Regions from separate parts of the Brevibacillus sp. YAE8 genome, predicted to be linked through region 3. Evidence: riboswitches for the same ligand, from Rfam matches in the RefSeq annotation. Region 3 holds a riboswitch; each other region holds the start of a gene.

Region 1 (10,618 bases), on a different contig from region 3:
TCAGGCCACTCGCAGCAAGAAGCTGTCCCCACGATACGTATTGTCCGCTGTCCTTGATCGTTTGCAAAAAATGCCACGGTCCGTCTCCGTGGATGAGTATGACAGCAGGCATCCCTTTGGAGCACTCACTCCCTTTTGGATAGTACACGTCCATTTTCAGATCGCCGCGATCGGATGTCTTGTACACGACATCCTTTTTTACCTCTACAAGAGAAGTCTTCTCGTCGCTTGGCCTCATTACGATTCTTTTGGCAAACAGCTCGTTTTGCTCCACGTTACCCCATCTCCCCCGTAGGCACTGTATCGGGCAAGCCACCGATGTAAAAAAGCAGTTGCGGGTCAAGCCCATCCGTTTTTCCTTCTACAATACGCGACACATGTTCCAATGAATCAGTGGCGTTGACCCACACTCCCGCAAGCTTGGTCACTGGCTCTGCGATGTAAAAAGGCTGCGTCAAGTACAGCTCCAGTCTCCTGCCCCGCACGAATGTCTCCGTTTCCTCCGGGGGAACGGCAGCCTGTTCGCTCGCTTCAAGCCATTGTGCCAGCTCGCGGTATCTGCGCAACAGTTTCTTGGCTTTTTGCTGGACTGTAAAATGACGGTTTTCGAAATGGGCGTCTTCCAGCAAAGTCGAGGTAGAGGCTACGGGATCAATCGCCGGATAGTAGCGCTTGCTGGACAAGACAAAATCAAATTGCCAAAGCGTATCCAACGGACCATAGGGGACAATCTCTTCCGTGGCCACGCCGCTCACATCAATCAGAAATACGGTCAAGTCTGTTACTCGCGCTTCTGCCAGCATGCCCCGCAACTTGCCAAGCTCCCCAAATAACACGTAAGACCGATCTGCGGCCAGTACGGCTGTGCCGTGTTCTTCTGCTTGCAAAATGGCTTGAAAGCACTCTTCGCAGCTATCACATACGGCTGCCGCTTCTGAAATGACCTCTTCCATGCCCACGACATCCCGAGCCGGGCGCCAGAAAACAGGGGTAAAGCCTGTCTGCTTCAGGCGCAAAAACAACTCCGCCAGCACGACCAGTTGTCCCACCCCTGGCTTTGCCACCAACCCGACCGTCCCCCCGCGAACGACAGGGGCGAAAACGTCGATCACCTTGATTCCCGTCTCCAGCATTTTCGTTTGCCCGCCGCGAATAATCAAATCGTCAAGACGACAGCCTGCCAGCTCAGCCAGACTCACCAACGTGCGAACCTCTGCCCGGCCGACAGGAATTTTGCCCGTACACAAATTGGACACCGTAGCTGGCCGCAAGCCTGCCTCTTTAGCGGCTGCAGTCAGGTTGGGAACCTTGCGTCTGAGCAAGGCGACATTAAGAGTCAAGTTATCCGTCATGCGATCCCTCCTTACCATTCAATTACTTCAAAGCGTAATATTTATTACCCTAAAAAGAAACAAAATATTTCCTGACAACTCTGACTACGTTATTATGTTGCACGTATATTGGCTACACAAAAAAGCCGTCCGCTTTCGGACAGCTTCTTTCACTCGTTCCTGCGCCGAGTCGTGGATTCGTCTCTGCACGCCCACGCCGCTTTCCCAAGCTGCGTGTTCTTTCAAAACTCCACGTAAAACGGGTGCTTTTCCTCCTGCAAGCACAGCTCGATTCGCTGCCGGAAGTTGCTCCACGTAACCTTTGTTAGCGCCTCTTCAATCGGGAAAAACCCGGCTTCCAGACACTCGGGCGTCGCGATCAGCTTCCCGCCAATCGGCCTCGCTAAAAACAGCACATTGCAGATCGACTTGCTCACGTTTTGAAACACGCCGCAAAACTTCGTAATTTCGATGTCCAAGCCGCACTCTTCCTTCGTCTCCCGGATGGCTGCCGCCCGGATGGACTCGCCTTCCTCCACTTTTCCGCCAGGCATCTCCCAGCCGCGCCTCGGGCCTTTTATCAGCAGCACTTCCTTGCGCTCGTTGACAATGATCGCTGCAGCAGACAGTGAATGCTTAGGTACAGTCAAAGGCTTGCCTCCTTTTTTCCGGTTTCTTGCTTTTGCTGTCCGTCAAGTGAGATAAATCCCGCCGCAAATGTCGTGCGGAAGCGGCAATGCATTCGCCGCGCCGATTTTCGCGAAAAAAGGACGCTCTCCGCTCGCCGCTAACGCCTGCTGCGCCGCTCCAGGCTGCGTCGGTTCACACAGGACGATGCTTCCGCCGGGCAGCGCAAGCGACAAGCAACGCGCACCCAGTCGCTCATCCGTGAAAACTTCCCCGCCCTGCAAGCCGAACCACCGCGTCCAGTCCGCAGCAGCCGCGTCCAAATTCGCGACAGCGAAGCCGACAGCCAGAAGCTCGGCTGCTCCGTTCGGATGCGGAGCGATGATCCCGCGCTGCGTCAAATCTGCCTGGCGCTCCTCGTCTGTCTCCTGCCACTCAATCAAAAACGGCAGCTTTCGCGCAGTCTGCGGGTCTTCGGCAAACAGCATGCGCCAGCGTAATGTTTTTCCGTCGTCTCTTGTACGGCTGCCGTCTACTGGCCCTGTCAGCTTCAGCCCAAGCGCGCGAAATCGCTCCACCCACAGATCCATTTCGCTGGTGCGCAAGGCGATTTGCCCAAGCCCTTCGCCAAGCTCGTGCTCCGCGACCAATTGCGCGATGAGCGGATTGTCCGATCGTCCGGCAACCGCCGCATCCTCGACCGCCAAAAACTCCACATACGACAAGCCAAAATAGCTGAGACTGTTCCATGTCCCCCAATGGGTGTGCCTGCCTCCCGTTACAGCGTGAAATCCGGCTTCGCGAAACAGCCGCGCTGCTTCTGCGGGCGGACGATGGACAAAATGAACCAGATGGTCAAAGGACAATTGCATCTTTTTTCGCCTCTTTTCGTAATTACCTTTATCATAGCAAAATTTAGCAGCTTTTCGTTAGCGAAGAAAGGAGAAGCATGAACGAGACGAATCACAGCCGGAGACGCTCCCGGCGAAGACAGACAAAACCAAAGTGGCTTCGGGCAGGGAAAAATACGCTGCTTTTCAGCTTGCTCGCCGTCCTCGGGGCAGGCGCTTATCTCGGCTTCACTGCGCTCGGCAAGCACGAGGCTCCCAAAGCCACTCCCGCACCAGAGCCGGTCGCTGCCCCGGAGCCGACTGTCCGGCTCAGCTTTGTCGGGGACGTCATGATGGCAGGAAATGTGGAAAACGTTTTGCTAGAAAAAGGCTACGACTACCCGTTCACGCATGTGCGCTCGCTTTTTTTGCAGGATGACTACACCATCGCCAACCTGGAGACGCCGCTTACGACGAGAGGGACTCCCGCCGACAACAAAGCGTACGTCTACAAGTCGTCCCCTTTGGCTGCGCCCGCCATGCAGGCCGCCGGAATCGACGCGGTCAATCTGGCGAACAACCACTCGATGGATCAGGGCGTAGACGGCTTGCTCGATACGTTCGCCGCGCTGGAGGAACACCGGATCGCCTATGTCGGGGGCGGAGTCGATGCCACCCGCGCCTTCGCGCCTGTTTTTGTGGAGAAAAACGGCATCAGGCTCGCCGTGCTCGGATTCAGCCGGGTCATACCGGAAGTGAGCTGGTTCGCGCAAAAAAACGGGCCGGGACTGGCGGGAACCTACGACCCCGCCTTGGCCGTCCAAGCCATCGAGCAGGCGAAAGCACAGGCTGATCTCGTCGTCGTGATCGCCCATTGGGGCAAAGAGCGCGAAGACTTTCCCGTCGATCATCAAAAAGAACTCGCCAAGGCGTACATCGACGCAGGCGCTGACCTGATCGTCGGCGGCCATCCGCACGTGCTGCAAGGCTTTGAGCAGTATCGCGGCAAATGGATCGCCTACAGCCTAGGCAACTTCATTTTCACGCGCTCGACCGAGCCGAAAACGTGGGAAACGATGGTGCTGCAAGCAAGCTGTACGAAAAACGCCGCCTGCGACCTGACAATGCTTCCGTTCCACGCCGAACTGGGACAAGCCGTGCCGATGAACGCCACAGATGGAGCCGCTTTGCGCAAGCGAATCGAATCGCTCTCGGAAAACGTCCAGATTGACGCAGAGGGCCGCGTGCGGGGAAGTTAGCATGGCATGGCATAGTATAACCCCCGTCCTATTCGCCACTTCAGCCGGAAGCCGCTCATGAAAAAACGGGCGCATCCCTGTTCTTTTGGCTGAAACCTCTCCAAGCCTTATTCGTAAACCATAGCAAGACCGCTTTTACGAGCAAAAGGAGGGAGAGCATGACAGGAGTCATCATTACCGTAGCAGCCATTGGCGTTTTTCTGCTCTCGGGCTATTTCATGACCAAATGGGAAAAAGCCGTCTTCCCGGGAAACCAGCAAAACGGCTCCGCCCCTGATCCCCCCAAGCATTCGGACAAAAACGGCAGGCAGTAGGACGCCATCCATCTGGCATTCGTCCTTGCTGCCTGCCCGTTTTTTCTTTTGCGCCGCTTTTTCGGGTTATGCCGTTTCCAGCAGCGGGAAGCAGCGGACGGACAGGCCAAAATCGCTTTTCAGCACTTCCTCGTGCTCTTCGCGAATCCCTGTTACGATCAACCCCGCGCGCAATACTCCGCCCAGATCGAATTGGACTTTCAGCTTCGTCACCGTCACGCCCGCCTCGCGCAAGAAATGCAGGACGCGATCAGGCGTCGCAGCGAGACACGAGCCTTCGAGATAACACAGCACGCGCTCGTCCTGCCATTGACCCGGCTGCGCTTCGGCCGTTTTTTCCTTCCAGGCCGGATGCGGGGTAAACGGCTGCGTCAACAAATAAGCCAAATCCTCGACAACGGCGCTTGCCGTCGGCAGCTCGCCTGCGCCTCTGCCCGTAAACAGCAGATCGCCTACGATGTTTCCGGAAAGCTGAACAGCGTTGAAAGCATCCTGAATTTGCGCCAGCGGATGAGCGACAGGCAGCATGGTCGGCTGAACCGAGAGCCGGATTCCTTGCTCTGTTTTGTGCGCCTGGGCAATCAGCTTGATCCGGTAGCCCAGCTCGTTTGCGATACGGATGTGACCAGGAGACAAATCGGCAATCCCTTTGCGCACGACATTTGCAAGCGGCAGCGATTCTCCGTACACAAGCTGCGCGAGAATGTACAGTTTGTACATCGCGTCGAATCCTTCCACGTCAGAGCGCGGATCGGCTTCCGCATACCCCAGCTCCTGCGCTTGCTTCAACACTTCCTGATAGGGGAGCTGCTCCGCTTCCATTTTCGTCAGGATGAAGTTCGTCGTACCGTTGAGAATGCCGCGCACTCCTTGAATATCGTTCGTGCGCAAAAACTGTCGCAGCACGCTCAAAATCGGGATGCCGCCTGCCACGCTCGCCTCATAGGCCAGATGGACCTGATGCCGGTTTGCCAGATCGACCAACTCTGTGCCGCGTTTGGCAAGCAGCTCCTTGTTCGCCGTCACCACGTGGCAGCCTTTTTCGATCAAGGCACGGACGTAGTCATACGTCGGCTCGACGCCCCCCATCACCTCGACGACAATGTCCACATCGCTTTTCAACACGTCCTCAAAATCCGTGGTCAAAAGCGCGGGATCTACCTGAACGGCCCGTTCTTTTTCCGAATCGCGGACCAATGCTTTGACAATTTCGATTCGCTTGCCCAATCTCGCAGCCAGCTTCTCCTGCTGCGAACGAATCGTCTTGATGACGCCGCCCCCTACTGTTCCCAATCCAAGCAGCCCTACCTTGACTACACCTGCGCTCATTTCTACCACCTCATAGCAATATTTTCGTAAAAAGAAAAAACCTTCCCGCTAAGAAGAAGGTTTTGGCATCAACGAAATCCTTCTCCTTATCTCCCAGGACGCTTCCGCCCTGCAGGAATTGGCACCTTGTCACAAGCTGTGTAACGGTTGCCGGGCTTCATCGGGCCAGTCCCTCCGCCTCTCTGGATAAAGAAAACTATGAATTTTTGCTCTTTCTCGTCGAGAAAGCGGCCAAGCGAAAAGCTTATTGGAAAAGAAAGCCTTTGTTGAGCGGAAACATCAAAAAACCTTCTTCGTTAAGAAGAAGGTTCGTCATAACTGCTACGATGTACCCGCTTCTTATCTTTCGGAACGAAAACGCCCCGCAGGAATTGGCACCTTGTCGCTCTACGCAACGGTTGCCGGGCTTCATCGGGCCAGACCCTCCACCTCTCTGGATAAGAACTTTGTTTGCTGTTGAGCCTATTCTAAGAAATTCCAAAGCATTCGTCAACAAAATTCTTTTTCGTTTTTAACCAGGCTAGATGCGGTCAGAAACGGTTCAGATACGGCCAAAAACGGGACAACCGTTCCGAATGTACGGTCGCCTTCACCTGGCAAAAACGCTTTCGACTTCCTCCGTACTGCAGCAAACGCAACGGACCAGCCCTTCCTCGCTTTCCCCCGACAGCTCTCGTTCTTCGACATAACCGCACCATTGACAGATGAAAAGCTGAACCATGCTGCTCCCTCCTTTGAGTTGCTCACGGTCAATCAGCGCCGATTTCCTCTCCCCAAAACAAAAAACGCATTTTCTACTGATCGAAACGAGATCCGATCGTTAGAAAATGCGCAGGCAAGCAATAGACATCCTTGTCCGTTTGCCAGTATGGCGAGTCCTCTAACACCTCCCTATCTCCCGTAGGTCCATCAGTGTTGTTGAAACAGGCAGGTCTCCTGACTTCGGGATCATCGTCTGGCGCTGCCTTCCCTGTCCAGCGGCTGGACAAGTGGCCTGTGTGCGCGAAACTCCCCTCTTACAGTGGCGGGACCGTGTCGGATTTGCACCGAGCTTCCCTATTATCCTTAGCAGCGAATCGCCGCAAGGAACCTGTTCCCCCGTATGCAATTTTGCAAATCGTTACTACCATTCTATTCTACTTTTCCTGAAAATGGTAGAATAAACAAGCGAAAGGGACGAATCAAATCAACGCGGTTCGCTTTTGCATACCGTCTACAGTGAATACCTTTCCCGCAATATGCGACAGTGATGGGCCTCATGCCCGGCAATGACATAGGCCAAAGTGCGTGCGGACAGTTTGTTGCCGTTGGCCGTCCCTGTTCGCGTCCACGCCTCCTCTGCCACTCCCCGCAACAGAGCGCGCGTCGACTGCCGAACAGCCTGATATTCTTCGAGCAAATCGGCCAGGTCGCGTTTCTGAAAAAAAGCTTGCGCAACATACGCATTTTCGTCAAATCCGACGAGCGGTGTCTGATCTCCCCGGGCAATTCGCAGCAAGCGGTAGCTCATAATCCGCTCCGTATCGATCAGATGCCCCAACACTTCTTTTACGGTCCATTTGCCCGGCGCGTAGCGATACTCCGCTTGCGCCTCGGTAAGCCCGGCATACATCTCGACGGTCTGCGCCAGTTGCTTCGCCAGTACGGCTGTCAACTCGCCTTCTGGCACTTGCTCGACATAGTAGGCAAAATACTCCCCGTATTCCTCGCGCTTTGGTCGACTTGGCATGCTTTTCGCCTCCTTTGATTTTGGGAACGGTCATTCCTTTGCTGTCTGGCCTTTTCTTGGAGCATCCGGTTTTCAGATGCTCTGTGGTAACATCACGGCCGTTTTAAAGGGATAGCAAGCCAGACCCTCTGTCGCGCAAAGCAGTTGGGCATACGTATCCGTGCCCGAACCCGTACCCGCAGCTCCCCCCTGCGAACGCTTTATTTACCTTCATCCCTGCCAGCCCTCAAACAACAGCACCCTTGCCGGAGCAGCGTCTGTGCCGACCAGCTTTAACGGGGCAGCAACCATGAAGTATTTTCCTGCGGGCACCTCGCGAAGCCGCAAGCCCTCAATCACGATCACGCCTGCGCCAAACAACGTTTTGTGGGTTGGGTGTCCTTCCTGGCTGCGCTCAATCCCCAATGCATCCGTGCCGACACCGCGCACGCCTTTTTCCGCCAAATACGCTGCGCCGTCTTGTGCCAAATAGACGAACTCGAACGAAAAAGCATCCTCCCACGAATTTTTCGTTTGAAACAGGACAAACTCTCCCGACGCAATGTCGTAACCTTCCAGCTCGGCTCGCCCGATCTTGTCTTCCACATGCGTCAGGTCGAGTACGCGGCAGTTTCCTACCAGCTTTTCCAGCGAAATGCTTTCAAACGTCTCCCCGTCCTTCACCATGTGCAGCGGCGCGTCCACATGTGTGCCAGAATGCACATCCATGTCGATTCTCGACTCGGTCACGTAGCCGTTTGTTGCAGACAAAATCTTCGGCTGCTTTTCCGGCTTGTTTTTGTACACCGTCATCCCTTCAAAAATAGGTGCGGTCACATCAAACATTTTCATCGCGTTTCGCCTCCCTGTTTTGTTCGTTCTTCCCTGTCTCCGGATGCTTGCTTCCGCGCCGCAAATCGGCCGGGAAGACGACGCCGATTTGCCTTCTCGCTTCGTCCATGACTTCCATCGTCAATCGGGAGGCTGCATGTGAATTGGTCGCCGACTCTCTGGCGCCCGCCGAAGCCAGCCGGATAAACTCCCTGATTTCGTAGTGCATCGCCTTCGGCGTCTGGGGCCTGGTCACATCCTCGATCCTGCCGTCTCGGTAGCGAATCTCGATGCGCGTCAGGTGATTGATTTTATCGATCACCATCGTGGCGTCCTCCCCCTGGATTTCCGCTGGCTGATAGGAGGTGGTAATCTTGGAAAAGCTGAGGATGGCGTCCATCTCTTCGTACTTCAAAAGAATGCTGCCTTCTCCGTCTACCCCTGACGCCAGCACAACTCCTTCTGCCTTGACCTGCTCCGGCTTGCCAAACAGAACGATTGCCGGATAGAGACAGTAAATCCCGATATCCATCAAGGCTCCGTTGGAGTAAGCCGGGTCAAAAGCCCGCAGCACCTCGCCCGCGCGATACGCATCGTAGCGGGAGGAATACTGGCAATTGCTGGCGATGAAGCGGCGAATTTTCCCCAGCTTGGGCAAATGGTCCTGAATCGTAAAAAAGTTCGGCACGAGGGTCGATTTGACCGCTTCCATGAGCAGAACATCATGCTTTTTCGCCGCCGCAAGCATCGCCTCTACTTCGTCCGCATTCGAGGCGAGCGGCTTTTCGCACAAGACGTGCAGCCCCAAGCTCATGCACAGGATGGCCTGCTCGGCATGAAAGCAATTGGGGCTGGCAATGTAGACGGCGTCGATTTGTCCGCTCGCCGCCATCTCTGCGGGATTCGTGTAGAAAAAAGGAGCCGCGAACTTGGCCGCAAATTCCTTGGCGCGCTCGAGCGTTCGCGAGCAAACAGCTTGCAGGGAAAAGCCCTCTACCGTATGGCCTGCCTGGATGAACTCTTCTGTAATCCAGTTGGTACCGATTACGCCAAATCGCATGAATCGCTTCCCCCTTGTTTTTGGGCTGATTGGCCGAAAGTCGTGGGATTTGCAGGCAGTTTTTCGCTGGCTGGTCGAAGGGGCCGGGTTGGGCACGTAGCCTTTTCGCTCGTGCGCCCGACACTCCCTCTGCACACACTACCGATGCACTGGCTCCAGCTCACGTTCTTCTACATGATCTAGCCACCAGGAAAATCCTTCTTCCCGAAGCAAATCACGCGCGGCCTCCGGACCGTGTGAACCTGCCTCATACGAGACGAGCGGAACGAGATTGCGTTCGAAGGCGGCAAGGATCGGCTCCACCCATTTCCACGACAGCCGCACTTCGTTCCAGTGGGCGAAGTAAGTGGAATCGCCGCGCAGCGCATCGAACAGCAGTCGTTCGTACGCCTCTGGCACGTCCTGGTGGCCTGCGCTGAAGTCAACCGTGACAGGCTCAATTTTTCCGCTATTGGCCGGATTCTTACTATTCAACTGCAAGGCGATTCCTTCTTCGGGATGGACGTTGATGATGAGCAGGTTGGGCAATGTCTTTTCTTGCTGCTCCCGGTACAGCCGCTCCAAAGGGTTTTTGAATTCGATGACGATGCGGGTCGCTTTTTCCTTCAGCCGCTTTCCTGTGCGAATGTAAAAAGGCACGCCTCTCCAAAACGGGTCGTCGATCCAAACGCGCGCTGCGATATACGTTTCCGTCATGGACGCAGGCGATACCCCCGGCTCGTCCCGGTAGCCAACAACAGGCGTCTCCCCGATTTGCCCGGCACTGTACTGGGCGCGCACGACGTTTTGCGCCACCTCTTCTATTTTCAGCGGCCGCACTGCCTCCATCACCTTGCGCTTTTGTGCCCGAATATCGGTTGCCGTAATCCGCTTGGGGATGTGCATGGCGACCATCATCAGCATTTGCAGCATGTGGTTTTGCACCATGTCGCGGAGTGCTCCGGCCTGCTCGTAAAAGCCTGCCCTTTCTTCCACTCCGACCGTCTCGCTGGCTGTAATCTGCACGTTTGCGATGTGCCGATTGTTCCACAGCGCGGCAAACACAGGGTTGGCGAACTCCAGCGCCTCCAGATTTTGCACCATGGCCTTGCCCAAATAATGATCGATGCGGTAAATTTCTTCTTCGGTAAAAGCTTTCGTCAGCTTCTGATTCAAGTCTTCGGCCGATTGCAGGTCGCGCCCAAACGGCTTTTCGATAATCAGGCGCTTCCAGCCCTGTGGAGAGCCGAGTCCGCTCTCCTGGATGTTGGCCGCAATCACTTCAAAATACTCGGGCGCCACCGACAAATAAAACATCCGGTTTTGCGGGAGGTTGAACTCCTTTTCCCG
Region 2 (10,618 bases), on a different contig from region 3:
TTCTCGCGGATACCGCTGCAAAAAGGAAGTGGGAGAAATCACGGCCGGTCACCCCTTTGGGATTGTGTTGATTGTAGTATAACGAATATTTTAAACATTGCAAACATAAAAATATAAAAAGTGATAAGCACCCAAATAAAGGCTGCTCCACATCCTATAGATTCGAGTATACTAAACAAGTGGTGAGATGAGTTCATGTGATACAGAGAATAAAAGGTGGAGTAGTTCTTTATGCGAATGTGGAAACGGGTGTTGCTCCTGATGTTTGTCGCGATTGCCGCGACAGCAGGTTATTACGGATACTCTTTTTATCAGTTTGCTCACAATATTCAAGAGCCGAATGTCATTCGGCCAGCCCCGCCGGATGGCGGTGCCGCGACGAAAGCGGCGGAGATTCCGGAATGGGATGGCGAAGAGCGGGTGAACATCCTGTTGATGGGTGTGGACCGCAGGGGAATGAAAAATAACGGGCTCCCCCGTTCGGACTCGATGATGCTCGTCAGTATCGACCCGGCCTCCAAGCGCTACGACGTATTTTCCATTTTGCGCGACACGTACGTAGACATTCCGGGGAACGGCAGCTCGCGCATCAACTCGGCGATCGTGGAGGGCGGACCGGAACTGGCGATGAAGACCGTCAGCCAGTTTACAGGGCTTCCGGTGGACCGCTACGTCATCACCGACTTTGAAGGCTTCAAGGCTTTGATTGACTCTGTCGGTGGTGTCGAGATTGATGTGGAAAAAAATATGTACTATCACGACCCGACCGATAAAGGCATCTACGACATCAATTTGAAAAAGGGACTGCAGCAACTGGATGGCAACAAGGCTCTGCAATACGTTCGTTTTCGCCATGACGCCACATCGGACTACACGCGCACAGAGCGTCAGCGCAAGCTGCTGACGGCTGTGGTGAGCCAGATGAAGAGCGGCACGACCTTGATTCAATTGCCGTCCATCCTGAAAGAAGTGACGCCGTATATCCAGACGAATATCAGTTCCATGGATATGCTGAGGCTGTCTGCGCTTGGGCTGAAATTAAACACCGCGGAGCCAGGCAACTACCAATTGCCGCCAATGGGGATGTTCCGCGAATCCCATCGGGCAGGCGCGGTGCTCATTCCGGATGTCGACCAGATCCAGTCTTTTATCAAGGAAAAGCTGGAACCGCCAGCAGAAGAAGCGGTTTCGCAAACGAATAGCACGACCGATAGCAACGAAAACAGCACGCCAAATTGAGCGTGCTGTTTTTTTGTGTTTTCGGGCAGACTAACCATGATTTGCTATGTATGGGGGTGAGGGGAATGGACCAGGAGATTGCGCGTAAATGGTTTTCCCATACAGGGGACTTGCGAACGGAACATATCGACGAGCCGGACGGCCGCATGCGGCTGTATTTTTTGACCAGCATGGCGGATGCCAAGTCGTTTACAGCGAGCTCATCCCGAAGCTGAGAGAAATTTGTCTGGCTGAGGCAAGCATAGGGGAAGTGGAGCGGCAGCTCGGGGGAGCCGGGAGCAATCGGGTCGATCACACCCAGGGGCGATTCAGCGCCTGCTCGAAGGCTATCGCCCAAGGAAGCGTTTCTCATCAAGCTCGTGCACGGGAAATTCCGGATTGGGAGCTACGACACGTCCGTCCCGGCGCAAATTTTCGGGAAGACCGACAAGAACCGCGGCAATCCCAAGGATATGGTGCACCTTGCTTTTGACACGATTTCCAGCAACGCCCGAATCAAGCTGGAGCAAGTATCGCCGCCGGTGTTCGATATTCGCATACGCTTGAAGGCGAGAATCCTTGAGAAAGCGACGTTTCATTTTCACGTCAATGCCACCATCATTCGCAACGGAGTAATGGATTAAAAAAGTTTTTCCTGTGATTGCTATTGACGGGATATTTTCAAAAAGGATATAATCCGGTTTGTATCATGAAAATATGAAAAACGAACATAATATACGTGGAAATCTTTCTTATCAAGAGAGGCGGAGGGACAGGCCCGATGAAGCCCGGCAACCGGTTCATTTTTTGAAATGGACGTCGCGGTGCCAATTCCTACAAGATTGGTTGGATCTTGATAGATGAGAAGGGTGGATGCGAACGTATACATGCGTTGCAGCCCCTTTTTCGTTTATGAAAAAGGGGTTTTTACGTTTTTCACAAGGATTTTGCTGGGAGGTGGATGCGTTGATTCAATTGAAAAATTTGCATAAAAGCTATCAAGTGCAGGGCAAGACGATTCCGGCGTTGCTCGGGATTGATCTTTCTATAGATAAAGGGGAAATTTACGGGATTATCGGCCATTCCGGGGCGGGGAAAAGTACCTTGATCCGCTGCATCAACCTGCTGGAGCGCCCTACGTCGGGACAAGTCATCGTCGATGGGGTCGACCTGACCAAGCTCGACGATGTCAAGCTGCAGGAAAAGCGCCGCGAGATCGGGATGATTTTCCAGCACTTCAACCTGCTGTCCTCGTCCACCGTCGGGGAAAATGTCGCGTTTCCGCTCAAGCTGGCCAAGCGTCCGAAGGCGGAGATTCAGAAAAAAGTGGACGATCTGCTCAAGCTGGTAGGGCTGGAAGCGCACCGGGACAAATACCCGTCCCAGTTGTCCGGCGGCCAGAAGCAGCGCGTCGGCATCGCACGGGCGCTGGCAAACGATCCGAAAGTGCTGCTGTGTGACGAAGCGACCTCGGCGCTCGATCCGCAGACGACCAACTCGATTTTGGCGCTGCTTTTGGACATCAACCGCAAGCTGGGATTGACCATCGTGCTGATTACGCACGAGATGCACGTCATCCGCTCCATTTGCGACCGCGTAGGCGTGATCGACGGCGGAAAAATCGTCGAGTCGGGCGAGGTGCTGGACGTGTTTCTCAAGCCGCAGCATCCGACTACGCAGGAATTTGTCGAGCAGGTGGCAGATTCCACCGAGCTGCGCGAAGCTGTCGCGCACGAAAAAGCAGCGGGGAACCGCACGATTGCGCGCGTCACCTTCCTGGGAGAAAAGACGTACCAGCCGATTTTGTTCCAGACGATGCAGGAGACAGGCACAGTATTCAGCATTTTGCAGGGAACGATTTCCCGCATGAAGGATACGCCGTACGGCCAACTGGTCGTCGAACTGGAAGGCGATGTCCGTCAAAACGAAAAAACCATCGAGACGTTGCGTCAGCGTGGCTTGGAAGTAGAGGTGATATAGATGGACTGGACAATGGAAAATGTGGATTGGTCGGAGATCGCTGAGGGTACACTAGACACACTGACGATGCTGGGTTTCTCCACGTTGTTTACGATCCTGATCGGCTTGCCGCTGGGAATCATTTTATTCCTTACTTCACGTGGACAGTTGCTGCAAAACAAGGCGTTTTACTCGGTTGCTTCATTCATCGTCAACGTATTGCGTTCCGTGCCGTTCATCATTCTGATGATCTTGCTGATTCCGGTCACGAAACTGATCGTCGGCACTTCGCTCGGCGTACTCGGAGCGATTCCGCCGCTCGTGATCGGGGCCGCCCCGTTTTTTGCGCGGCTGGTGGAAACCTCTCTGCGCGAGGTAGATCGCGGAGTCATTGAGGCCGCCCAGTCGATGGGGGCGTCCAATTGGCAAATCATCTGGAACGTCCTGCTGCCAGAGTCTCGTCCGGGACTGGTGGCCGGAATTACGATTACGACCGTTGCGCTCGTGTCCTACACGGCCATGTCCGGGGTAATCGGCGGCGGCGGTCTGGGCGACTTGGCTATCCGTTACGGTTATCAGCGCTTCCAGACCGATGTCATGATTGTCACTGTCGTCATTTTGCTCGTGTTGGTGCAGATCTTACAGTCGCTGGGTGATCGCCTGGTATTGCGTTTCAGCCGCAAGTAAGGTCTTTCCCATAGAAGTTTGCAAGTACAAAGATCAAAAAAAGTAGGGGGAAATCATTTATGAAAAAGCTAGTCGTATCTGTACTTTCTACCGTATTGGCATTTTCTTTGGCAGCGTGCGGAGGCAAAACGGAGACTGCTCCAGCTCCAGCCGAAGGCGGCGCACAAGGCGGACAACAAGAAGTGACATTGAAAGTAGGCGCTTCTCCGGTTCCACACGCAGCAATCCTGAAGCACATCGCACCAAAACTGAAAGAACAAGGCGTAAACCTGGAAGTACAAGAGTTCACCGACTACGTACAACCAAACGTACAGCTCAACGAAAAACAACTCGACGCAAACTTCTTCCAGCACAAGCCTTACCTGGAAGACTTCAATAAAGGACAAAACATGGATCTGCAACCTGTAGTTGCGGTTCACATCGAGCCATTTGGCGCTTACAGCAAAAAAGTGAAATCGGTTGACGAACTGGCGGAAGGCGCAACTATCGCGCTGCCAAACGACCCGACCAATAGCGGCCGCGCCCTCGCTCTCCTGGAGAAAAACGGCGTCATCAAGCTCAAAGAAGGCGCTGGCATCAGCGGAACTGTGAAAGACATTGTGGAAAACAAGAAAAACCTGAAGTTCAAAGAGGTTGAAGCAGCGATGCTGCCGCGCGTTCTGGAAGAAGTGGACCTGGCGCTGATTAACACCAACTACGCGCTCGAAGCGAAGCTCGTGCCAACCAAAGACGCTCTGTTCATCGAAGACAAGGAATCTCCATATGCGAACTTCCTGGTAGCTCGTCCTGACAACAAAGACTCCGAAGCCATCCAAAAGCTGGCGAAGGAACTGAACTCCCCTGAAGTGAAAAAATTCATTGAAGACGAATACAAAGGTTCCATCATCCCGGCATTCTAAGGAAAAGTAATTGATGGATCAACAAATAAACCCAATTGGCCCTTTAAGGCTGTTGGGTTTATTTCCGTTTACAAAAGAATAAATATTCATAAAATTTAATTAAATATCACCGAACCCCATTTTCAAGAAATCTGTCGTCGAGTATATTGTGGTGGCGATAGAAAAAATTTGATAAGGGGGAAAATTCTGATGAAGGGAACATTCAAAATGTTTGTCGGCCTGACATTGGTGGTCGGAAGTCTTTTGGCAGGTTGTGGAGGCAGTCCGACTTCGACTGCACCTGCTGCTGCTCCTGCGGGTGAGGCTTCGTCTGGCGCGCCTGCCAGCACAAAGCCGCAAGTGTTTCGGGCCAACCTGACCAGCGAGCCATCGACGGCAGACCCTGGGCTCGCCAAGGACACTACCTCAGGGGCGATCGTCCGTGCCACTTTTGACGGCTTGACCAGGCTGGACAAAGACGCGAAGCCGATGAACTCGGTTGCGTCTGATGTGAAAATATCCGACGACAAACGGGTGTACACGTTCACGATTCGCGACTCCAAGTGGAGCAACGGCGATCCGGTGACGGCGCACGACTTTGAATTTGCCTGGAAACGCGTCCTCGATCCAAAGCTGGGAGCCGAGTATGCGTATCAGCTCTACTACATCAAAAATGCGGAAAAAGTACACACAGGCAAGGCGCAAGCAGACGAGCTGGGGGTAAAAGCTCTGGATGACAAGACGCTGGAAGTAACATTGGAAAACCCGACACCGTTCTTCCTGGAACTGACGGCATTTTACACGTATTATCCTGTAGACAAAAAGGTCGTAGAGGCCAATCCGAACTGGGCGAATGAAGCAGCAACACACGTGAGCAACGGGCCATTCAAGATGACGGGCTGGGAGCACAAGAGCAAGATCGTTTTGGAGAAGAACGAAAACTATTGGGACAAAGACGCTGTCAAGCTGGACCGGATCGAGTTTGCCATGATTGAGGATGATAACACAGCGCTGTCCATGTTTGAAAACGGCGAGCTGGACTGGGCGGGTCAACCGCTTGGCGGCCTGCCAACCGATGCGATTCCGTCCCTGAAAGAAGCAGGCAAACTCGTCGTTCATCCAAAGGCGACGATGTATTGGTACAAAATCAATACCACCAAAGGAGTGCTGCAAAACGTAAAAATTCGCAAAGCACTCGCTTATGCGGTTGATCGCCAAAGCATCGTGGACAACATCACACAGGTCGGCCAGGTGCCTACGATGGGGATGCTGCCGCAATCCATGATTATCAAGCCGGAGGGCTACTTCCGCGACAACGACGTGGAGACAGCGAAAAAGCTGCTGGCGGAAGGCATGCAGGAGTTGGGGCTGAGTCAGCTTCCGACCATCACCATGTCGTACAACCCGACAGACCGCCACAAAAAAATCGCCGAAGCCATGCAGGACCAGTGGAAGCGCAACCTTGGCATCGACGTGAAGCTGGCGATCAAGGAATTTAAGGTGCATTTGCAAGATTTGCATGAACTGAATTACGAGATTGGCCGTTTGGGCTGGAATGCCGATTTTAACGATCCGATCAACTACCTGGAGATGTTCCGCGATGCGAAGACGGGAAACAACGACACAGGCTGGGAGAACGCGCGCTACAAGGAGCTGCTGCAACAGTCGGCCATGGAGAGTGATCCTGAGAAGCGCAAGCAGCTTTTTGCGGAAGCCGAGCAAATTTTCATGGATGCCATGCCTGTAATCCCGCTGTTTACGGACGTGGATGTCTGGGTGCAGAGTGATAAGGTAAAAGGCGTGCAAGTGGACGGACTGGGCTTTATTGATCTGAAGTGGGCGGAAATGGTCGAGTAACAGGCAAAAACCCCAGAGGCGAAGTGCCGAGGCAGCTCGCTGCTGGGGTTTTCCTTCCTTTTTGCCCGGAATTAATAGCCAAAATCCAACGTTTTTCCGGTTTCTGCATATGTTTTGATGTTGGAGAGAATCATCGGCCAATGGTTGCTCGCGTTGGCGAAGGAAGGGTGATCTTCGGTCCACTGGTCGTTAATCAGCGTCAGCCGCGTGCATCCGCCAACAGGCTCCAATTGGAAAGTTACGCGCGATTGAAGCTCGGCGTGGTTGGCGTGGTACGAAGGGCCGGGATGTTCCAGGAAGCTGAAGGTTTGCTGCGGCTCAAACGCCAAAACCTTGCCGTACACATGGACAGTTTCGTCGCCATCATTTCCGGGACCGACATAAGCGAGATCGTCCCCTACCTGAAAAGTAGAGCGAATGACAGAGCCAAAAAACGTATGCTTGACTCCTTCTTCCGAGGTAAGAACGTGCCAGACGTGCTCCGGGGTGGCCCCGATGTAAAAATCGAAACGCAGTTCCATAGCAGTGCCTCCTGTTTCCATTCATTTTCAAATTGTAATCGTTTGCTGTTGCTACTACTCTTAGTATAGGCAGATAATGGAGGGGCGTATTGTAAAAATGCGACAGGAGGCGGCGCTATGGAAAAAAAGCAGGACATGCTGCCAAAAGGTGTGCTGCATGCCATGCTTGGCGGAAAAAAGTTTTCGCTGCAAAGGTATGAACCAGGCGGCGACGTCGGTTACTTCGTCCAGCATTACTGGGTGGTCAGGTGGGATTTGCGCGGGCAAGCTCCTTACTCCCAAACAGTTTTGGGCCACCCCAATGTGAATCTGGTGTTTGAAAAGGGCGCCACAGGCATATTCGGTGTCGCTTTGTCCACGTCCTCGCATTTGCTGGCTGGCCAAGGCCATGTGTTCGGAGTGAAGTTCAAACCAGGCGGCTTTTATCCATTTTGGCAAAAGCCGGTTTCGCAGTTGTACGGCACGGTTACTACGTTGGAAGAAGTGTTTCAGGTGGAGACAGCCCCGCTGGAAGCCGAGATGCTTGCCATGCCGGAAGACGCCCAGATGGTTCGCCGCATCGAAGCGTTTTTGGGCGAGCGTCTGCCGGAGCGCGATCCGAATGTAAAGAGAGTAAGCGAGCTGGTCGGCTTGATTCAGGCAGATCGGACGGTGCTGAAGGTAGAGGATGCGAGCCGACTGTCCGGAATGAGCATCCGGACGATGCAGCGCTTGTTTGACCGCTATGTTGGCGTCAGTCCGAAATCGGTAATCCAGCGCTACCGACTGCACGAAGCGGCGCAGATGATCGACCAGGGAGCCGTCAGCGACTGGCTGGACTTGTCCATCGCGCTCGGCTACTACGACCACTCGCATTTTATCCGCGACTTCCGGGCGATTGTCGGTGTATCGCCGCAAGAATACCGGCAGACCCAAACTTTATAATTGTAAACAAAGTCCCCTGTGACGTCGCTTTTTCGCGATGGGAGGGGGCTTTTTGTTTTGCCTCGGTGAGCGGCGATACTCCTAAGATTTGCATAGTTTTTCTTGTGCGAGGCATACTTCATGTAATGAAGAATGTGAATTTATTTCCCTTAATATAATTTGATCTTTGAATAAAACATAATTAAATTTACTTAAAATGTCTTCAATATTACTAAAAATGCAGTATATTTGTTGAAGTAGCTTTCCATGGAGTGTTACACATACAAAGGGGGTCAACACTAATGAAAAAAAGCGTATTTGCAGCGATGAGTTCCATCCTGGTTCTGAGTGCGGCGCTGGCTGGCTGTGGCGGCGGCGAGAAAGCAGGAGAGCAAGGAAATTCTGCTGGAAGTGAACAAACTAGCGGTCCAAAAGTTCTGCGCATGAACATGAAGAGTGAGCCGCCGACGGCTGACCCTGGCTTGGCTGAAGATTCCACATCCGGTGCTGTTTTGCGTGCGACTTTTGATGGTTTGACTCGTATCGGTGAAGATGGCAAACCGCATGAATCCGTAGCGGAAAAAATCGACGTTTCTGAAGATGGACTTACTTATACATTCCACCTGCGCGACAGCAAATGGAGCAACGGTGACCCGGTAACAGCGAAAGACTTTGAATACGCGTGGAAGCGAGCGCTCGATCCGAAGCTCGGCTCCACTTATGCTTACCAATTGTACTACCTGAAAAACGCTGAGGAGTACAACACCGGAAAAGCGAAAGCAGAAGATGTGGGCGTGAAAGCAACCGATGACAAAACATTGGTTGTTACGTTGAAAAACCCGACTCCGTTCTTCCTGGAGCTGACTGCTTTCTACACCTACTACCCGGTGAACCAAAAAGTGGTCGAATCCACACAAAACTGGGCGGGTGACGCCAAAACGCACGTAGGTAACGGTCCGTTCAAGATCGAGACTTGGGAGCATAAGAGCAAGCTCATTCTCGCGAAAAACGAAAACTACTGGGATAAAGATGCTGTAAAACTGGACAAGATCGACTTCTCCATGGTAGAGGATGAAAACACCGAGCTATCCATGTTTGACAACGGCGACCTCGATTGGGCAGGTGCTCCTACAAGCGCACTCCCAACAGATGCAATCCCGGCACTGAAAGAGTCCGGCAAAATGCAAACCCGTGCGATTGCGGGTACGTACCTGTACAAATTCAACACGGAGAAACCGCCGTTCAACAACGCGAAAATCCGTAAAGCGTTCGCTTATGCGATTGACCGCAAAACGATCATCGACAACGTAACGCAAGCGAACCAGGAGCCGGCAATGGGTCTGGTACCTCCAACAATGGCTGTGGCAACTAGCCCGTACTTCAAGGACGGCGACGTGGAAACAGCGAAAAAACTGCTGGAGGAAGGGATGAAGGAAGAAGGCATCACCAAGCTGCCAACTCTGACTCTTTCCTATAATACGTCCGAAGGTCACAAGAAAATCGCGGAAGCTATCCAAGACCAATGGAAAAAAGCGCTCGGCGTAGAAGTGAAGCTGGAAAACAAAGAGTGGAAAGTATTCCTGGACGACCTGCACCAAGGCAAGTTCCAGATCGCTCGCTCTAGCTGGACTGGCGACTACAACGATCCGTACACCTTCCTGGATCTGTTCAAACTGAAAAAAGGCAGCAACAACGATACCAACTGGGAAAATCCCAAGTATCAAGAGCTGCTGAACCAATCCGCGGTGGAAAAAGACCCGGAAAAACGCAAACAAATCCTGGCGCAAGCGGAAGCGCTGCTCATGGACGAAATGCCAGCCGCGCCAATTTACTACTACACGCATTCCTATGTGAAGAGCGACAAAGTACAAGGCGTTGTGCTCGACGGTCTCGGCTTCGTAGACTGGAAATGGGCAGACATTAAATAAGAAAGCCAAGCGAACGATAAGAAGAAGGGCGAATAGCCCTTCTTTTTTTGGCGAAAAATAAAGCGCAAAGGATGGGAGATTCTTCATCTATCAACAAAATGGGGAGGAGAGCTGTTCGCAACTATAAATATTTTTAAAATTCAAACGAGGCGTGGGACAAGCCTCTCACTGACGCTGTCTCATGGTAATCTTGTGTGCAGCAAAGAAAAAGGTGGGGAGGTCCATGGAGAAAACCGCGATAAATCAACATTTTCAAGCTGTCTATACTAACGGGAATCATTTTCCATCGAGTTTTATCAATAAATTATTTTTTATAAATCATTAATCATCTTTATAAATAAATAAAAATTTATTAAATCATTCTAAAACATATTTAAAAATAATATAAAAGCATGTATATTGAAAAAAGATTTAGAAAAGGGGGATTACTTGTATGAAAAAGAATGTTTTCGTAGCAATGAGTTCTATCCTCGTTCTTGGTGCGGCGCTCGCAGGATGCGGCGGCGGCAACCAAGCAGCGCCAGCAGATAACAACGCAGCAGGCAATAAAACAGAAACCACTGCACCAGCAGCGGGACCAAAAGTACTGAAATTGAACCTGCACTCCGAGCCGCCAACAGCAGACCCAGGTATCGCGGAAGACACTACTTCCAGCACAATCATCACT
Region 3 (10,618 bases):
GCACGAGCTGGTCGGCAGACAGCGGCTCGCGGGTAATGGCAAAGCGCGGCACTTCCTCTCCGCCGCTGACAGGCGGCAAGAGCGCGATTTCGTCATCCGGGCTGATGACGCGATCAAAAGCAGCGTACTCGTGATTCATGGAAACAAAACAGCTACCGAGCAACGGCGCAAGCGCCGGATACTGCTCTCCGACTGCTTGCAGGAGGTCGCGCACGGTTGCCTGTTCTGGCAAAGTCAGTTCGATTTCGCGGACGTTGGCCCGCTCGGCCAGTCCGGCAAACAACAAGATGGTGATCGTCAAAGCAATTCCTCACTTCCGATTGGGATGACAGTTGTCTATGGGTTGACGATATCACAATCCGGCACGGATGCCAATGCGCGAAGGGGCTTGGGGACTTACGGAGCGAAGCCTTGTTGGCTTACGTACAGCTCGTCTTCCGCAAACACGCGCCGCAGCCGATCGTACACGAGTCGATAGGCGTCCGGCTCCGCCCATGCTTCCAGCCCCAACTCGGCAAAAAGTGAGGGAACCCCGTTTTTCTTCGTACGCTTGCCGCCGCTGCCGTCGCCCATGTAAAAATCGTCAATGCAAACCCGTCCGACCAGCGGCCGCAGCAGGTCGGGAAAAGCTTCGCTGCTCGGCAAGACGGGTGCGATCGTCGCCTGTGTCGGGACGCCAGCCGCAGCCAATTCCCGAAGCGCCCGCAGCCGTGCGGCAATCGGAGGCGCTTGCGGCGAGAAATGTTTGCGGATTTCCTCCAGGTCCGTTTCCACCGTCATGCTGACGCGTACTCGCTCGCCCAGGCGGAGCAGCAGGTCCAGATCGCGCGTGACGAGCGGGCTGCGGGTCTGGACGAGCAAAAAGTCGGGCGGATGCTCCACCATCACTTCGAGTAGCGAACGCGTTACCTGCTCCCGATATTCAACGGGCTGGTAAGGGTCAGTGCTCGACGACATGAAAATGGAGACGGGCCCCTTCGCTTTTGCCCGCTGTAGCTCTTTGGCGAGCAGCGCGGCGGCTCCCGTCTTGATATCGACCCACGTCCCCCATTCGTGCCCGCGAAACAGCGAGACGGGCATCTGCCGCACATAGCAGTAAGAACAGGCGAAGGAGCAGCCCGTGTACGGATTGAGCGAGTGCGTGTAATCGGTCAAAAATCCGGATCCTTTATTGAGCAGCGTTTTTGGTTGCTTGTAAAAGAAAGTGCTGTTCACTTTTGTCCCTTCTTATTTTGCGTCGTGAAAAATGATCCCCAGACTGTACCGCGTTCCCTGGGTGATCGTGCTGACGCCGTGGCGCAGCGTCGTTTTATAATAGCCGCGCGCTCCGGCTACAGGGCGATAGGCAGTCGGAAAAATCAAGCCTGCCCCCTGTTCCAAGGTTATCACATGTCCTCTGCTTTGCGCTCGCGGCCGTTGTTCGATCAGCAAAAATTGTCCGCCGCAAAAGTCGCTTTCCTGTTGGCTCAGGACGAAGACGACCTGAAAAGGAAAAAACACGTCGCCGTACATGTCCTGGTGCAGACAGTTGTAGCTGCCGGCCTCGTATTTCAGGAGCAAAGGCGTCGGGCGGGCCTGCCCGTGCTCGTGGCAACGGGCGAGAAAGGCGGACAGCGACGGAGGGTAGGCAGGCTGCTGTCCGAGCAGTGTGTTCCAGCGATTCGCCGTTTTGGCCAGCTCGGGATAAAAGCCCTCGCGCAACTGCTCCACTATGGGCGGCAGGGGAGCTTGATAATAACGGTACTCTCCGCTGCCGAAGCGGTATCGCGCCATGTTGATCGTCGCTCGGAAAAAGCGGTCTTCGCGATAGGTGGCGATCAGCTCCTGGCATTCTCCCGGTTGCAAGACGGGAGGGAGGACGGCAAAGCCTTGCTCGTCCAGACTGTGTTGCAACTGCTCCCAGGGGAGTAGGGCGATGCGTTTTGTCAGCGGCTCAGCCATGCTGCATCCCCCTTGCAAGACTTCCTTTTTCGAGCGCAATCAGCGCTGTTTTCATGTCCAGGCCGCCGCGATAGCCGGTGAGGCTGCCGTCTTTGCTGACGACCCGATGGCAAGGGACGGTCAAAAGCAGCGGATTGGCTCCGATCGCGGCTCCTACGGCCCTGACGGCGGCAGGCTTTTTGATGTGAGCGGCAATCTCGGAGTAAGTCGTCGTCTGCCCGTATGGAATGCGGCACAAAGCGTCCCAGACAGATAGCTGAAACGGCGTGCCCTCCAGATCGAGCGCAAGCGAGAATTGCTGCCGCGCCCCTTGCAAATATTCGCTGATTTCCGCCACATAGGGGGCGAGCTGCTCGTGATCCTGGACCAAAACATGGCCGGGTCTGCGACGAGCGAACCAATTGCTCACCTCTGCGAACGGGCCGTTTTGGGAGCCGACGAAGCATAGCCCTTTGGCTGTGGCCGCGAGATGCAGGCTCCACTCTTGCAAAATGACTTTTGACCAGTAAACATGTTGTTTTTCCTTCATTGTGACAAACGCCTCCAGACCTTATCGTTTCCAGCACGCTTGCTGGTTGTTGTACGCACAGTATAGCTTCACCGCGGCGTTTTTGTACGAATTTGCGAGTAGAACAGCAAGATAATGAAGGAGAAGACGCATGCTACAAGTAGCTGGAGCAGTTGGCAGCGATGTTTCCATTGCTTTTCGCAAGCCGCGGGAGTAAGGTAGGAGTAGACAGATGACCGGTTTCAGCCAGGCTTTTCGGCTGTTTAACGGGATCGCATAGATGGAGGACGGATAGTTGCATGAACGATCAACTGACGCATTTTAATGAACAAAACCGTGCGCGGATGGTAGATGTCTCGGAAAAAGACATCACAAAACGGGAGGCTGTGGCAGAGAGCAAAATCGTCATGAAGCCGGAAACGCTCGCCCGCATTCGCGAAGGACGGGTAGAGAAAGGGGATGTGCTGGCAGTCGCACAGGTAGCGGGCGTCATGGCAGCGAAAAAGACGTGGGAAATCATCCCGATGTGCCATCCGCTTCCTTTGACCGGGATCGACATTCGCTTCGCTTTTGAAAACGAGACGACGCTTGCCCTGGAAGCATGTGTGCGGACGACGGGAAAAACGGGCGTGGAAATGGAAGCTTTGACGGCTGTCAGTGTCGCAGCTCTTACGGTGTACGATATGTGCAAGGCGATGGACAAAGGCATGGTAATCGGTCCGACTTGCTTGGTGAGCAAAACAGGCGGGAAAAGCGGCGATTTTCGTCGGGGAGAGAACTAAACCATGAAACAGAAATGGCAATCCTATCCGAGCAGCATTCGTCTTCTGGCGATTGCTGCGATCATTTTTTCTACCGGAATGGCTTGTATTTGGCCGCTTGTCACCATCTATATCCACGATTATTTAGGGAAGCCGCTGACCGTAGCGGGCTTTTTGCTGTTATTGAACCAGGGGGCTTTTTTGATCGGCAGCATCGCAGGTGGCATGCTGTTCGACCGTTGGGGGAAAATGCGCACGATCGTTTTTGCCTCGATCGGCGTCATTCTGATTTCCGTCGGGCTTGGCGTCACGCATGACTTTACGCTGTACACGATCTTGCTGTTGCTGAACGGGCTGTTTTACGGCACGCTCTCTCCGGTGATGAATGCACTCGCTGTCGTGCTGTGGCCGGAAGGCGGGCGCAAAGGGATCAACATGATCTACGTCGCGCTCAACGCCGGGGTGGCGGCTGGCTCTGCCCTCGGCGGCTTGCTGGCGAGCATTTCGTTTGCCTGGACGTTTTTTGGCAACGCGATCTCGCAAGTCATCGTGCTCGTCATGTTCGTGCTCATTTTGCCTCGGCAGCTCAAGGCAGTCGCAGAGCGGGGCCATCGGGCGGAGCAAGCCAATACCGCAGGCACTCCCGCCGCTGCTGTCCAAAGCGCTGCCAAGCCGAAGCCAGTTGAGGCGCTTTCGCCGCTACAGCAACTGCCGACGAAAAAAGTGGCGTGGGGCGCCCTACTGCTCTTGTGCAGCGGGCTGTTAATCAGTTGGATTGTCTACGTCCAGTGGACGACGGTGTTGTCGACCTACATGCAATCGTTGGGCATTTCCTTGCGTCAGTACAGCTTGCTCTGGACGATCAACGGCGGCCTGATTTTGTTCGGCCAGCCGCTGATCGCCTGGGTCATTGGCCGCTTCGCCCGCACGCTGCGAGCGCAGATGCTGCTCGGCTCCTACGTGTTCGTGCTGTCGATGCTGATTTTGTCGCAGACGACCTCCTACGCCGGCTTTGTCGCCGGGATGTTCATCATGACGCTTGGAGAAATGCTCGTCTGGCCGGCCGTGCCTGCCGTGGCAGCAGAGTTTACGCCACAGGGGCGAGAAGGCTTCATCCAAGGGCTGATCTCCGGCACAGGCTCTGCGGGACGCATGCTCGGCCCATTGCTCGGAGCGGTCATTTTCCAGCATTTTCAGGCACAAGGACTTTTGTACATCATGGCGGGGCTGGCGCTAATGTCTGTCGCGTTTTTCGCCCTGCACAGCTCGTTTCAAGGCCGCACCCGAAAAGTGCCAGCCGCGACCGTAGAAAAGATGTAGCCAGGAAAAATTCGCGGGCCTCGCGAAGCGTCTTGACACGTTCGGAGCCCGCAATGTAGTATGAAGAAGATTAAAAACAGTATATTCCGTGTGATTTACTTATGAAGAGAGGCGGAGGGACTGGCCCTATGAAGCCCGGCAGCGGATCTGCGCGCTTGCGCGTTGCAGATGCTGTGCCAATTCCAGCAGGATAATTCCTGACAGATAAGGACGTGACCAAGCTGATCTCCCCCTTTTTCTGTACGGAAAGAGGGGGTTTTTGCTGTACATTGGCCTAAAAAGAAAGGAACTGAAGACAGATGCGCATCCAACCTTCCGACATGATTGATCGGCTCCCGACCCAGTTTTTTGCGACATTGGTGGCAAAAGTAAACAAAGTCATCGCTTGTGGGCATGACGTCATTAATCTGGGCCAAGGAAACCCGGACCTGCCTACGCCGCCGCACATTGTGGAAGAGCTGAAGGCACAGGCAGAAAATCCGCTGCATCACAAATACCCGCCGTTTTCCGGCCGACTGGAGCTGAAGCAGGCAGTCGCGCACTGGTACAAGCAACAATTTGACGTGGACCTCGACCCGGAGGAAGAGGTGGCGATCCTGTTCGGAAGCAAAACCGGCCTCGTGGAAATTTGCCAGGTGCTGATGAACGCAGGCGATGTGGCACTCGTACCGGACCCTGGCTACCCGGATTACTGGTCCGGCGTAGCGGTCGTAAACGGCCGGATGTCGATGATGCCGCTGACGGCCGAAAATCAGTTTTTGCCTGACTACAGCAAAATCCCGCAAGCCGATTTGGACCGCGCCAAGCTGATGTTTTTGAACTATCCGAATAACCCGACAGCGGTGAACGCCCCGTTTGAATTTTACGAGGAAACCGTCCAGTTTGCGCGCAAGTACGAGATCGTCGTCTGCCACGACTTCGCGTACGGCGCGATCAGCTACGACGGCAAAAAGCCTGTCAGCTTCATGCAGGTGCCGGGGGCAAAAGAGGTGGGCGTGGAGTTTTACACGTTGTCCAAAACGTACAATATGGCCGGCTGGCGCGTAGGCGCGATGGTCGGCAACCGCGAGCTGGTAAGGCTCATCAATCTGATTCAGGACCATTACTTCGTCAGCCTGTTTGGAGCGGTCCAAATGGCCGCAGCCAAAGCGATGACAGACTCGCAGCAGTGCGTCCGCGATCTGGTAGCCGTCTACGAAGGCCGCCGCAATGCGCTGTTCTCCAATCTGCACCGCATCGGCTGGCAGGCCCCGCCATCGCAAGGCTCGTTTTTCGCCTGGCTCCCCGTCCCGGCTGGCTTTACTTCGGTGGAGTTCTCGGATTTGCTGCTGGAAAAAGCACATGTAGTCGTCGCACCAGGCGTCGGCTTCGGCCCAAGCGGCGAAGGCTACGTTCGCGCCGCCCTGCTGTCGGACGAACAACGCCTGGCCGAAGCGGTTCAGCGGATCGAACAGTTGGGGCTTTTTGCGAAAACGAAGTAAGTAGGAGAGCGGGTGACCACACTTCCTGGGGGTGGGGAGTGTGGTTTTGTTTTTGGGGGCTGCGTTGCGTGAGACTGCCGGGGGTGCGTTGGTCGGTTGCTCGCGTATCTCAGGATCATCCATGTTTCCCCATGTTGACCTGCGCTTGTCTGCGTTGCCCCCTTGCCCGCGCCGTCCACTGCCCACGCTTTATCACCTGCTTGTCAATCCATTACCAGTCGAACCCCCCTCCCGCACCATAAGACGTGCAGTAGTAATAAAAATCATTCTCATCGTTGACAGATAATGATTTTCATTATACGATGTTAATGATAATTGATCTCATCAGGAGCGGGAGGGTACTATGCGCTATCAGATTAACGGTTACACTGACATGTACACGGTGATCGCCAACGAGCGGAAGATCGGTGGAGCCATTGAAGCAGCTCAAGTTCGACTGCGCACAGGAGAGGTTTTCACCAATGTGGTTCTCACTCGTTTGGAAATGTCAGGTGCGCATTTTTGCTCGATCGGCTTCGTGACAGAAGAAGGCAAGCGGCTGATTGTGCATGTGGACGACATCAGCATGATCGCAGACGCGCGCCACGTCAATGTATGTGAGCTTGCCAATGAATGCATGCGGGCTGAAAAGTGCGCAGAGCGCCTGAAACGCCTGAAGCGTCTCTGTGAACTGAACGAAGGAAGCTGTACGCCTACCTTCCAGGAAGAAGCGCTGCTTTTGGCAGAAGACATCGGGCTGGAGGAAGCGCGTTCTTATGTGGATTTGTCCTTCCTGCCGCAAGTGGAAAAAAAGCGGGTTGTCCGCATCGCGTAGAGTGTTCCCATCGAATTACATATTCGCCCCTTTCCCTTTTACAGCGGAGAGGGGCTTTTTGCGTCTGGTAGGCGGCGGTGCTGCAAAAAACGGATGAAGCTGGTCACCGGATAAGGCAAGAGGTCATCCTGACGATAGACGAGGCAAATATGTCTGCGGTTGACGTAGCCAGGCAGCTCGCGAATGACCAGCTCGCCCGTTTCGCCTTCGCGCACGACGCTGCGATAGGGGAGGATGCTGACGCCCATATTGTGCTTCGTCGCTTCCTTGATCGTCTCGATCGCCCCAAGCTCCATGCGCACTTGCCAGCGCAACTGGTTTTCCTGGGCCCAGCGTTCGGCCAGCTCGCGGGAGGTGGAGCCGGCTTCGTGGATGAGGAACGGCTCGGATTGCAAATCGGCCAGTTCGATTGTCTTTTTTTGCGCCAGCGGATTTTGCGGAGAGAGAACCAGACGCAGCTCGTCCGCCAGCAGCGGAATGACGTGCAAGCCTTCCTGGGGCTGCATGGACAGCGAAACAATAGCCAGATCAATTTCGAAGTCGCGCAGCAGCTCCATGAGCGGCCGCGCTTTTTTTACGGTCAAAATCGGCAGGACATGCGGGTACTCCGCCTGGAATGCGGCGAGATAAGGGGGGAGAAAGTAGGTGGCAGACGTGTAGCTCGCCCCGATTTTCAGCGTGCCTCTGCCGCCGTGACGAAACTCCTCCATGATCTGCCCGGCTTCTGTCAGCAAGGTGGACACTCTTCTGGCATACGGCAACAAAGCATTCCCCGCTTCGGTCAGCCGAAAATGCCGCGGCTGCTTGTAGAACAGCTCCACACCGAGGGCGGTTTCCAGCTTTTTAAGGTGAAAGCTGACGGTTGGCTGCTTGATCCCCAGCGCCTCGGCAGCTTCCGTCAACGACTTGCACTGGGCGGCTACAGCGAACACACGCAATTGCTGAATATTCATCGGATCGCTCCCTTCCGCCCTCAGTATAGATATTCTCTATGGATCTATCAATAAACATAGACTCTATTTAACACAAGCTTAGCATCCGGTTTACTTTCCCCTCACACAAATCGCGTACAGTTGTCGGTAGGAAATGAAATGGGAGGGAAATCGGAATGACCAGGAAAAATCGGCAACAAAAATGGACAGTAGCATCGCTGCTCGTCTCCACTACCTTGCTTTTTGCGGGATGCGGACAAGGCACTTCCCCATCGACGGCGACTTACGCAGCGGCTTCGACCTTGGTGGGCGGCGGTTTCGTTGTGCTGCTCATCGTCATCGTCGAGCTGTTGTTTCAGCCGAAAAAATGGAAAGCAGGGAGAGAACAAGCTTGAAGCCGATTTTGGAAGTGCGAGGCGTACAAAAATCGTTTGGCAGCTATGCCGCTTTGCGCGGAATCAACCTGGCCGTGCGCAGCGGAGAAATCATCAGCGTCCTGGGACCATCCGGCTGCGGGAAATCTACGCTCTTGCAAGTAATCGCCGGACTGACCCGGCCAGATGTCGGAGAGGTGCTGCTGAGAGGGGAACAGGTGGCGTCGCCCTCGCGGCTGGTCCCCCCGGAAAAGCGCAATCTCAACATGGTGTTTCAGGATTACGCCCTGTGGCCGCACATGAGCGTCTACGCCAATATCGCGTACGGACTCCAGCGCAAAAAAATGAAAGCAGATTTGATTCAGGCCAAAATCGCCGAACTGGTCAAGCTGTTGCGCCTGGAAGGGCTGGAGCAACGCTTGCCGCCGCAGCTTTCAGGCGGTCAGCAGCAGCAGCGCTGCGCGGAAATCTGGAGCAATGGCTGCTCGATCAGCATGAAAAGAAAGAGCAAACGGCTGGCGAAAAATCATGGCTGAAGTTTGCCGCCGGATTGCCGCACTACATCCAGCACGGGCCGTACTTGTTCGTACACGCGGGTATCCGCCCGGGAATTGCGCTCGCTTCCCAGCAGCCTTACGATCTGCTCGCGATCAGAGAAGAGTTTTGGCACAGTCAGGCGCAGTTCGAGCGAGTGGTTGTATTCGGGCACACGCCCACACATCGGATGGGAGCCGCACCGGGGGAAATCTGGATACGGCCAGACCGAATCGGCATTGATACCGGAGCGAAGCACGGACTTCGTTTGACGCTGGTGGATTTGACCTGTCGCAAGAGCTATTCTTGCTCGACCAAAGAAAAAGGGACGTACACGGATTTTCGCATGGCGGCATGGGGTAAAAATGAAGGTTGCGAAAACTAGGGAGCAGCGCTGATGCAAGCAGCAGCTTCGATCGAACAATCGCTCGACATAGTCAAAACCTATCTGCTCATAGCTAGCGGGGATTGGACTTTGCCTGGCGTCAGTGATAAAACAAGAATAAGCAAAATCAAGGGGGAACGGAACATGGAGTACTCATTTTCAAAATCAGTTGACGCATTATCCTCCTCGGCTGTCCGGGAAATCTTGAAGCTGACCCAAGGCAATCAAGTGCTCTCGCTCGCAGGTGGACTGCCAGCCGAGGATTCTTTTCCTATCGCAGCTATGCGTGAAGCTTTCAATCGGGCATTCGATTTGGGGGCCAAATCTTTGCAGTACGGTTTGACTGACGGATACATTCCGCTTCGCGAGTGGGTTGCCTCACGGATGAAGCAAAAACATATGAACGTAGGCCAGGACAATATGTTGCTGACCACCGGCTCCCAGCAGGCCGTCGACTTACTGTGTCGAGTCTATTTGGACGAAGGCGACGTCGTGCTGGTAGAAAATCCAACGTATCTGGCTGCGGTCCAATTGTTCCAATTTCGGGGGATTCGCACCATTCCGGTGCAAGGGGACGCAGAAGGGATGGATCTGGACGATCTCGCGCAAAAAATCGCCCAGTATCGCCCGAAAATGGTCTATGTCATTCCGACTTTTGCGAATCCGACCGGGAAAGTATGGAGCCTGGAACGTCGCCAAGGCTTGCTCGCCCAGTGCAAAGCGAACGACATTCTCATTCTGGAGGACGATCCGTACGGCGAAATCCAGTTTGACGGAGAAGCTCCGTACCGTTCCATTTTCTCGCTCGATGAGCACCCGACAGATTCCTGTGTCGTGTACACGAGCACGTTTTCCAAAATCGTCGCGCCTGGTCTGCGGACCGGCTGGGCTATCGGCGACAAGCGCGTCATCCAGATGATGGTCAAGGCGAAGCAAGCCGTCGACTTGCAATCCAGCACGATCGACCAGATCGCGCTCCATGAACTGCTCTCCCAATTCGATCTGGAAGGCCACATCGAAAAAATCCGCGCTTCCTACAAGGAGCGGATGGAGTGGATGAACGAGCTGCTGCTCGCCCAAAACTGGGAAGGCGTCCGCTGGGAGAAGCCAAGGGGAGGCATGTTCCTCTGGGTGAATTTGCCCGAGCATGTGGACGCGGAAAAACTGCTGGCCCGCTCTGTGCAAGAAGGCGTGGCATTCGTCCCGGGCAAGCCGTTTTACGCAGATGAGCCGCAACACAATACGATGCGCCTGAACTACACGCTGCTCAACCGGGAAGACACTCAACTGGCAATTTCCAGACTTGGCAAAGCATTTACAGCATACAGTCAAAGCCTGGTGACACAGTAGCAGCGTCTTTCGCCCGCGAAACCGTTTCGCGAACGACAAGAAAGCTCTGCCCAAAAAGACAATCATGCCAAAAAAACTGGCTGGTTGTCTTTTTTTGTTTCTGATGTTCCGCAAATGAAAGGGCCAGCCCCGCAGCCCCCGGCTTCGCCAAACGCAACGCCATGGCGAAGCCAAAGCTTCCGGGAACGGCTAGACAGCCAGCTCCCTCTCCACCCGAT

What was found. Region 3 has a riboswitch for S-adenosylmethionine ahead of AC27IT_RS21895 (aminotransferase class I/II-fold pyridoxal phosphate-dependent enzyme). Riboswitches for the same ligand answer to the same signal wherever they lie in the genome.
Region 1: it holds a riboswitch for S-adenosylmethionine, as region 3 does, so the genes downstream of both, AC27IT_RS10130 (homoserine dehydrogenase) here and AC27IT_RS21895 (aminotransferase class I/II-fold pyridoxal phosphate-dependent enzyme) in region 3, are expected to answer to the same signal.
Region 2: it holds a riboswitch for S-adenosylmethionine, as region 3 does, so the genes downstream of both, AC27IT_RS17865 (methionine ABC transporter ATP-binding protein) here and AC27IT_RS21895 (aminotransferase class I/II-fold pyridoxal phosphate-dependent enzyme) in region 3, are expected to answer to the same signal.

What each region holds. Positions count from the first base shown of each region.
Region 1 covers NZ_BAAIYG010000005.1:105,187-115,804, forward strand. Annotated here, with positions in the region: gene AC27IT_RS10100 (alpha/beta hydrolase) at 1-274, opposite strand, end outside; gene AC27IT_RS10105 (P-loop NTPase family protein) at 276-1,352, opposite strand; gene AC27IT_RS10110 (NUDIX hydrolase) at 1,574-1,981, opposite strand; gene AC27IT_RS10115 (VOC family protein) at 2,024-2,830, opposite strand; gene AC27IT_RS10120 (CapA family protein) at 2,908-4,047, shown strand; gene AC27IT_RS10125 (hypothetical protein) at 4,206-4,361, shown strand; gene AC27IT_RS10130 (homoserine dehydrogenase) at 4,428-5,690, opposite strand; SAM riboswitch class I at 5,774-5,883, opposite strand; SAM riboswitch class I at 6,027-6,134, opposite strand; cobalamin riboswitch at 6,600-6,799, opposite strand; gene AC27IT_RS10135 (DinB family protein) at 6,904-7,419, opposite strand; gene AC27IT_RS10140 (cyclase family protein) at 7,630-8,250, opposite strand; gene AC27IT_RS10145 (Gfo/Idh/MocA family protein) at 8,237-9,289, opposite strand; gene zwf (glucose-6-phosphate dehydrogenase) at 9,428-10,618, opposite strand, start outside.
Region 2 covers NZ_BAAIYG010000016.1:49,994-60,611, reverse strand. Annotated here, with positions in the region: gene AC27IT_RS17885 (hypothetical protein) at 1-42, opposite strand, end outside; gene AC27IT_RS17880 (LCP family protein) at 232-1,239, shown strand; gene AC27IT_RS17875 (hypothetical protein) at 1,305-1,454, shown strand; gene AC27IT_RS17870 (hypothetical protein) at 1,599-1,862, shown strand; SAM riboswitch class I at 1,968-2,085, shown strand; gene AC27IT_RS17865 (methionine ABC transporter ATP-binding protein) at 2,185-3,198, shown strand; gene AC27IT_RS17860 (methionine ABC transporter permease) at 3,199-3,864, shown strand; gene AC27IT_RS17855 (MetQ/NlpA family ABC transporter substrate-binding protein) at 3,924-4,763, shown strand; gene AC27IT_RS17850 (peptide ABC transporter substrate-binding protein) at 4,953-6,599, shown strand; gene AC27IT_RS17845 (SRPBCC family protein) at 6,671-7,120, opposite strand; gene AC27IT_RS17840 (helix-turn-helix domain-containing protein) at 7,238-8,044, shown strand; gene AC27IT_RS17835 (peptide ABC transporter substrate-binding protein) at 8,326-9,951, shown strand; gene AC27IT_RS17830 (peptide ABC transporter substrate-binding protein) at 10,385-10,618, shown strand, end outside.
Region 3 covers NZ_BAAIYG010000025.1:59,625-70,242, forward strand. Annotated here, with positions in the region: gene AC27IT_RS21865 (molybdenum cofactor biosynthesis protein) at 1-301, opposite strand, end outside; gene AC27IT_RS21870 (SPL family radical SAM protein) at 397-1,215, opposite strand; gene AC27IT_RS21875 (2OG-Fe(II) oxygenase) at 1,228-1,941, opposite strand; gene AC27IT_RS21880 (methylated-DNA--[protein]-cysteine S-methyltransferase) at 1,934-2,470, opposite strand; gene moaC (cyclic pyranopterin monophosphate synthase MoaC) at 2,749-3,231, shown strand; gene AC27IT_RS21890 (MFS transporter) at 3,235-4,530, shown strand; SAM riboswitch class I at 4,627-4,741, shown strand; gene AC27IT_RS21895 (aminotransferase class I/II-fold pyridoxal phosphate-dependent enzyme) at 4,830-6,011, shown strand; gene AC27IT_RS21900 (hypothetical protein) at 6,355-6,825, shown strand; gene AC27IT_RS21905 (LysR family transcriptional regulator) at 6,864-7,778, opposite strand; gene AC27IT_RS21910 (hypothetical protein) at 7,934-8,152, shown strand; gene AC27IT_RS21915 (ABC transporter ATP-binding protein) at 8,149-8,667, shown strand; gene AC27IT_RS21920 (hypothetical protein) at 8,682-9,050, shown strand; gene AC27IT_RS21925 (aminotransferase-like domain-containing protein) at 9,195-10,400, shown strand; partial or broken gene AC27IT_RS21930 (alpha/beta fold hydrolase) at 10,590-10,618, opposite strand, start outside.